Regions from separate parts of the Actinomadura sp. NPDC048955 genome, predicted to be linked through region 2. Evidence: riboswitches for the same ligand, from Rfam matches in the RefSeq annotation. Region 2 holds a riboswitch; each other region holds the start of a gene.
What was found. Region 2 has a riboswitch for thiamine pyrophosphate ahead of AB0C84_RS38270 (cytosine permease). Riboswitches for the same ligand answer to the same signal wherever they lie in the genome.
Positions count from the first base shown of each region.

Region 1: another riboswitch for thiamine pyrophosphate. It lies ahead of thiC (phosphomethylpyrimidine synthase ThiC); the one in region 2 lies ahead of AB0C84_RS38270 (cytosine permease).
Region 3: another riboswitch for thiamine pyrophosphate. It lies ahead of thiO (glycine oxidase ThiO); the one in region 2 lies ahead of AB0C84_RS38270 (cytosine permease).

Region 1 covers NZ_JBEZJI010000062.1:40,531-42,787, forward strand. Annotated here, with positions in the region: gene AB0C84_RS37650 (hypothetical protein) at 1-731, shown strand, start outside; TPP riboswitch at 781-894, shown strand; gene thiC (phosphomethylpyrimidine synthase ThiC) at 890-2,257, shown strand, end outside.
Region 2 covers NZ_JBEZJI010000065.1:27,337-29,593, forward strand. Annotated here, with positions in the region: gene AB0C84_RS38270 (cytosine permease) at 1-1,186, opposite strand, end outside; TPP riboswitch at 1,180-1,297, opposite strand; gene AB0C84_RS38275 (rhodanese-like domain-containing protein) at 1,372-1,707, opposite strand; gene AB0C84_RS38280 (subtilase-type protease inhibitor) at 1,911-2,216, shown strand.
Region 3 covers NZ_JBEZJI010000001.1:68,673-70,929, reverse strand. Annotated here, with positions in the region: gene AB0C84_RS00345 (FAD-dependent oxidoreductase) at 1-957, opposite strand, end outside; TPP riboswitch at 1,064-1,177, shown strand; gene thiO (glycine oxidase ThiO) at 1,167-2,257, shown strand, end outside.

The DNA of each region.
Region 1 (2,257 bases), on a different contig from region 2:
GGGCGGCCGTCCCGGCCGCGGCCGTGGAAGCGATGGGGATCAGGTGGCCCGTCGGCGACCCCGTCTGGACGCTCTGGCTCGACCCGGAGCAGGCGCCGGGCGTCGAGACCGTCGCCGAGGTCGACGGAAGGGCGGTGACCCTGCTGAACAGCGGGTCGCTCCCGTCCGGGTGGCTTCCGGCCGCCCGGAGCGCGGCCGCGGACGCCCTCGGCGCGGCCTGGCGCGTCGTCGACGAGGAGGGCGAGGAGGTGCCGCCGCCCGCCGAGGGCGTCCTGGCCCGGGCCCGCCACCTCGTCGTGGACGGCAGGGGCCGGTACCGCGACCGGCGCGGCGGCACGGTCCTCGCGGTGGCCTGCCGCCGGCGCGGCAGCCGGACCACCGTGCTGCGCGACCCCCACGCCACCGCGCTGCTGGTGGTCCGCGGCCCGTCCCGGCTGCCGGGCCGCGACCGCGTGCGCGTCCTCGACGCGGCCGGCCGCCCCCTCGGGTTCGTGCGCGGCCCGCGCGAGCCGTCCTTCCACACCGCCGGCGGGATGCTCCTCGGCAGCACCCGCGCGACCGGCGACGGCCACGTCGTCACCGGCATCGACGGCCGCCGCTCGGCCACGCTGCGGATCGGCGGCGACGACGCCGAGGCCCGGGTTGAGCTGGAGCGATCGCCGTCCGCCCCGGACCCCCTGCGCACCCTGGTCCTGGCCCTGCCCGCCGCGCTCCGCGCGGGCGCGTTCTAGCCCATGGCCGGCGGTTGCGGCAACCGGGGCGGCCCGGGTTAACGTCGTGGCGACAGATCGCGGGGGCCCGGCGAACCGGGCTGAGATAGCGGCTGGGACGGCCGCTGACCGCATGAACCTGACCGGGTAATGCCGGCGTAGGGAGAGATCGAGTCGTCATGACCGAACCTGTGGTTCCAGCTGCCCGCAAGACCTACCTGCAGGGCTCGCGCCCGGATGTCCGGGTCCCGATGCGGGAGGTGCCGCTGACCAGCGGCGACGTCGTCGTCCTGTACGACACGTCCGGGCCGTACACCGATCCTGGGAAGGAGACCGACGTACGCAGGGGCCTGCCGCCGCTGCGGGAGTCCTGGATCGCCGAGCGCGGCGACACCGCCCCCTACGAGGGGCGGGCGGCGCGCCCCGAGGACGACGGGCGCCGCTCGTCGCCCCCCGCCTCCCCCGCGGGCGCAGGCGGCCTCCCCCTGGCCGACGGCGAGGACGCCCTGCCGAGGCGGCCGCGGCGCGCCACCGGCGGCGCGGTCACGCAGCGCGCCTACGCGCGGCGCGGGGAGATCACGCCGGAGATGGAGTTCGCCGCGCTGCGCGAGGGCGTGTCCCCGGAGTTCGTCCGGGACGAGCTGGCCGCCGGGCGCGCGGTGCTGCCCGCCAACGTCAACCATCCCGAGATCGAGCCGATGGTGATCGGGCGCAACTTCCTGGTGAAGGTCAACGCCAACATCGGCAACTCGGCCGTCGCGTCCTCGATCGAGGACGAGGTCGAGAAGATGACGTGGGCGACCCGCTGGGGCGCCGACACGATCATGGACCTGTCGACGGGCCGCGACATCCACACCACGCGCGAGTGGATCCTGCGTAACTCGCCCGTGCCGGTCGGGACCGTCCCGCTGTACCAGGCGGTCGAGAAGGTCGGCGGCGACCCGGCGGAGCTCACCTACGAGGTCTTCCGCGACACCGTGATCGAGCAGGCGGAGCAGGGCGTGGACTACATGACCGTCCACGCCGGAGTGCTGCTGTCCTACGTGCCGCTGACGGCGCGGCGCAAGACCGGGATCGTGTCGCGGGGCGGATCGATCATGGCGGCGTGGTGCCTGGCGCACCACGAGGAGAACTTCCTCTACACCCGTTTCGAGGAGCTGTGCGAGATCTTCGCCGCCTACGACGTGACCTGGTCGCTCGGGGACGGGCTGCGTCCCGGCTCCATCGCGGACGCCAACGACGAGGCCCAGTTCGCCGAGCTGCGCACCCAGGGCGAGCTGACGCGGATCGCCGCGCGGTTCGGCAACCAGGTGATGAACGAGGGGCCCGGACACGTCCCCATGCACAAGATCAAGGAGAACGTCGATCTGCAGCAGGAGTGGTGCGACGAGGCGCCGTTCTACACGCTCGGGCCGCTGACCACCGACATCGCGCCCGGCTACGACCACATCACCTCGGCGATCGGCGCCGCGATGATCGGCTGGCACGGCACCGCGATGCTCTGCTACGTCACCCCGAAGGAGCATCTCGGGCTGCCGGACCGCGAG
Region 2 (2,257 bases):
GGTAGACGACGAACCCCGCCGCCCATGCCGCGATCATGCCCCAGCGCGACGGCGCCGTCCGCGAGACGTCCCATCCGCCCGCCCGGCGGCGGCCAAGGAAGAAGTCGGCGGCGAGCACGCCGAGCATCGGCACGAACACCGACCCGATCAGCGACAGGAAGCCCGCGTAGTCGCCGATGTCCAGGACCAGCGCGAGCACGGTGATGCCGATGCCGAGCGCCACGCTCAGCACCCGGCGGTCGGCCCGGGGGAACAGGTTCTGGATCGACACCGCCGTGGAGTAGGTGTCGGCGAACGACTGGTCGGCCTCCCGCAGCACGAACACCGCGAAGAACACCACGCCCAGCGAGGCGCCGAGGAATGGGTCGAAGATCCTTTCCGAATCGCCCGCGACCAGCGCCAGCGCGAGCAGCCCGAGGACGTAGGCGACGATCTGCGTGACGGAGTAGCCGACGGCCGCGGCGCCGAACGCCCCGCGCTCGGTGCGCGCGTGCCGGGTGTAGTCGGCGGCGACCGGGACCCAGGAGATCGACACGGCCAGCGCGGCGTCGGCGCCGAGCCAGAACCCGCCCCACGAGCCCTGCGTCAGGTCGGGCAGCGGCTCCTGGACGAGCCGGACGTAGAAGTACACGAGCGCGATCGCCACCGCGACGGTCACGTAGCGGCGCAGCAGCCGCACCGAGCCGAGCGGCCAGACCGTCAGCACGGTCGTGATCGCGCCGGCGGCGACCACGTAGCCCCAGCGCGGGACGCCGTCCCACAGCTCGCGGGCGGCGTCGGCGATGACGATCAGCTCGAACGTCCCCCACCCGATCAGCTGGGCGATGTTGAGGACGGTCGGCGCGTACGACAGCCGCGCCCCGAACAGGCCGCGCAGCAGCACCATCGCGGGCTGCCCGGTGCGCGCCCCGGGCACGGCGGCGAGGCCGAGCATCAGCCCGCCGAGGGCCGTCCCGACGGCCATCGCGACGATGCCCGCCATGATCGAGATCGTCGGTCGGCCGTCGGCGTCCGGCGCGAGGACGGTGTAGGCGCCGGAGAAGGCCAGGAGGCTGACGCCGAGGTTCCCCCAGAAGGCGCTCTGGTCCCAGAATCCGAGGACCTTCGGGGCGGGCTCGTCGAGGGTGAACGGGACCTCGTCGCGGGCGCGCTCGCCCTCAGGGCGCTTTTCGACATCGGACGTCACGGGACGCACACTCCCTACGCCGGCATTACCCGGACAGGTTCATGCGGTCGGCGACGCCTCGGAGGCCGCCCTCTCAGCCCGGCTGTGGCCCGAGCTCCCGCGGTTATCGGTCAGGCCCGATCGTACAACCGCCCGTCCTCCCCCAAAAGAGGGCATCCGGGTCAGATCACTCGGCGTCCGCCCGATCAGGCGACATAGGGCGGGCCGTCCCCCGCGCCCTCCATCGGGCGCCCGGCGCCGGCCCACCCGTGCATGCCGTCGTCGACGTTCCTCGCCAGCCACCCCGCCTGGTTCAGCGCGGACGTGACCTGCGCGGACCGCGCCCCGGACCGGCAGATCACGTAGACCTCCCGGTCGCGCGGGACCTCCCCGGCGCGGTCGCCGAGCTGGCGCATGGGGATGTGGACCGCCGCGGGCGCGTGGCCCGCGTCCCACTCGTCCTGTTCCCGGACGTCCAGCAGGTAGCCGTCCTGCGGAACGTCCGCGGCGACAACGGCCGGTACGTCTTCCCCGAAATTCATCACACCCCCCATGGAACCGCGCGAAGCCCCCCTGCGTCGAATCACGCATGCGGTATCGGACGCTCCTTTTCGCAGCGCCCGGGCTGGCCATGCTCCTGTCCACGGCCGCCTGCGGCGACGAACAGGCAAACGGAAACTCCGCCGGAGGGCCTTCGGGCACGACGTCCGTGCAGCCGTCCGGCTCACCGGCGGACACACTCACCGTGCAGGTCAAGGCCTCCAAGGAGGCGCCCGCCAAGACCTGGCGGCTGACCTGCGAGCCGCCCGGCGGCGACCATCCCGAGGCGGCCGGCGCCTGCGCGGCGCTCACCAAGGTGAAGGAACCCTTCGCACCCGTCCCCAAGGACCAGATGTGCACCAAGATCTACGGCGGTCCGGAGATCGCCACGGTCAAGGGCACCTGGCGGGGCAAGCAGATCGACACCACGTTCACCCGCGACGACGGCTGCCAGCTGCACCGCTGGAGCCAGATCGGCCCGGTCTTCGGGAACGTCCCGAAGGTCCGCTGACCCTTCCGCCGGTCCGGACGAGCCATCCCCGTTCCGGCTCC
Region 3 (2,257 bases), on a different contig from region 2:
GTACGGGGCGGCGTCGTACACGGCCTCCTGGCCGAGGAGGGTCGCGGCGGCGACCTCCGGGGCGTTCAGCGCCGCGTCCCAGTGCTCGACGAGGAGCCGCCGCCCGTAGCGGTGCGACCACCAGGCGGCGCAGTCGCCGACCGCGACGACGTCCGGGCGCAGCGCGCCGGGGTCCTCCTCGCCCATGTAGGTCCGGAACGAGCCGTCGGTGACGACGCCGCGCTCCAGCAGCAGCCCGGAGCCCTCCAGCCACGACAGGACGGGACGGACCCCGACGCCGACGACCACCTCGTCGGCCTCGACGCGGCCGCCTCCGGCGAGGGCGAGGCCGCCGTCGCGCACCTCCGCGACCTTGACCCCGGTCCGCAGCTCGACGCCCGCCTCGGCGTACCAGGGGGCGGTGAGCACGCCGGCCTCGGGGCCGAGTGCGCCCGCCAGCGGGGTGTCGGCCGCCTCCACGACGGTGACCGCGCAGCCCCGGCGGGCCGCGGCCGTGGCGACCTCGGCGCCGATCCAGCCGGCACCGACGATCACGATGCGGGCGCCGGGGGTGAGCCGGGCGCGCAGGTCGCGCGCCTCGTCGATCGTGCGCAGCACATGCTGGCGCCCCTCCCCCGGCAGCGTGATCGGGGCGGCGCCGGTCGCGATCACGAGCCCGTCGAAGGGCAGCCCGCCCGCCGTGGACGCCACCGTTCCGCCGCGTCCGGGCCCGTCCAGCCGCAGGCCGGTGGCGCGCTCGCCGAGCAGCAGCTCGCAGCGCAGCGCGTCCCAGTCGGCGTCGACGGTCGTGTCGTCGGACTCGCCCGCGAGGACGGCCTTCGACAGCGGCGGCCGGTCGTAGGGCCGGTGCCGCTCCGCCGACACGAGGGTCAGCGCGCCCTCGTACCCCTTGCTCCGCAGGGCCTCCACGGCGCGCACGCCGGCCAGCCCGCCACCCACGACGATGACCCTCTCCATGGAGGTCACCCTAACGGGCGGCGATCCGGGAGTGGACAGGTGTCCAGGCAGTTGCCCGGTTCCCCGAGGTCGTAAGGTGGGGGCCAGCAGAACGGCACAGCAGAACAGCACAGAGCGCGGGAGTCCGGTGCGACCGGGCTGAGAGGGCGGCTGAACGGGCCGCCGACCGCCACGACCTGATCCGGATCATGCCGGCGAAGGGAGCGCGCATGCAGATCGTCATCATCGGCGCCGGGGTGGTCGGCCTCGCCACCGCCTGGCGCGCCGCCGCCGGCGGCGCCGCCGTCACCGTCGTCGACCCCGCGCCCGCGTCCGGGGCCTCCTCGGTGGCGGCGGGCATGCTCACCCCGGTCAGCGAGCTGACCTACGGCGAGGAGCCGCTGCTGCGGCTCGGCCTCGCCTCCCGCGACCGGTACGGCGCGTTCGTCGCCGAACTGGAGGAGCTGACCGGCCTGGAGACCGGCTACCGCACCGACGGGATCATCGAGGTCGCGTTCGACTCCGACGACCTGCGGCACCTGGACGACCTGCGCCGCTTCCAGGAGAGCCTGGGCATCCCCGTCGAGGCGCTCACCCGCCGCGAGTGCCGGCGGCTGGAGCCGATGCTCGCGCCCGGCGTGCGCGGCGGTCTGCTCGCCCCCGAGGACGGCTCGGTCGACCCACGCAGGCTCGCCCCGGCGCTACTGGCGGCGTGCGAGCGGCTGGGGGTCCGGCTCGTGCGGCGGCGGGCCGAGCGCGTCGTCGTCGAGAACGACGCCGCCGCCGGCGTGGGCCTGGACGACGGCACCGTGCTCCGCGCGGACCGGGTGCTGCTGGCCGCGGGGCCGTGGTCGGGCGACCTCGGCGGCCTGCCTCCCGGGACCGTTCCACCCGTCCGCCCGGTCAAGGGCCAGGTGATCCGGCTGCGCACCCGCGCGCCCTTCCTGCGGCGCCCGACCCGCGGCCTCGTCCGGGGCTCCTCGGTCTACCTGGTGCCGCGCGCGGACGGCGAGATCGTCCTCGGCGCCACGCAGGAGGAGCTGGGCTTCGACACGCGGGTCACCGCCGGCGGGCTCTGGGAGCTGCTGCGCGACGCCCGCGAGCTGCTGCCGGGCATCACCGAGCTGGAGTTCGCGGAGGTCACCGCCGGGCTGCGGCCCGGCTCCCCCGACAACGCGCCCGTGATGGGGCCGACCGCGCTGCCCGGGCTGCTCGTGGGCACGGGGCACTTCCGCAACGGCATCCTGCTCACGCCCGTGAGCGCCGACATCCTGTCCGCGATGCTGCTGGACGGGCCCGTCCCCGAGGTCGCCGGGCCGTT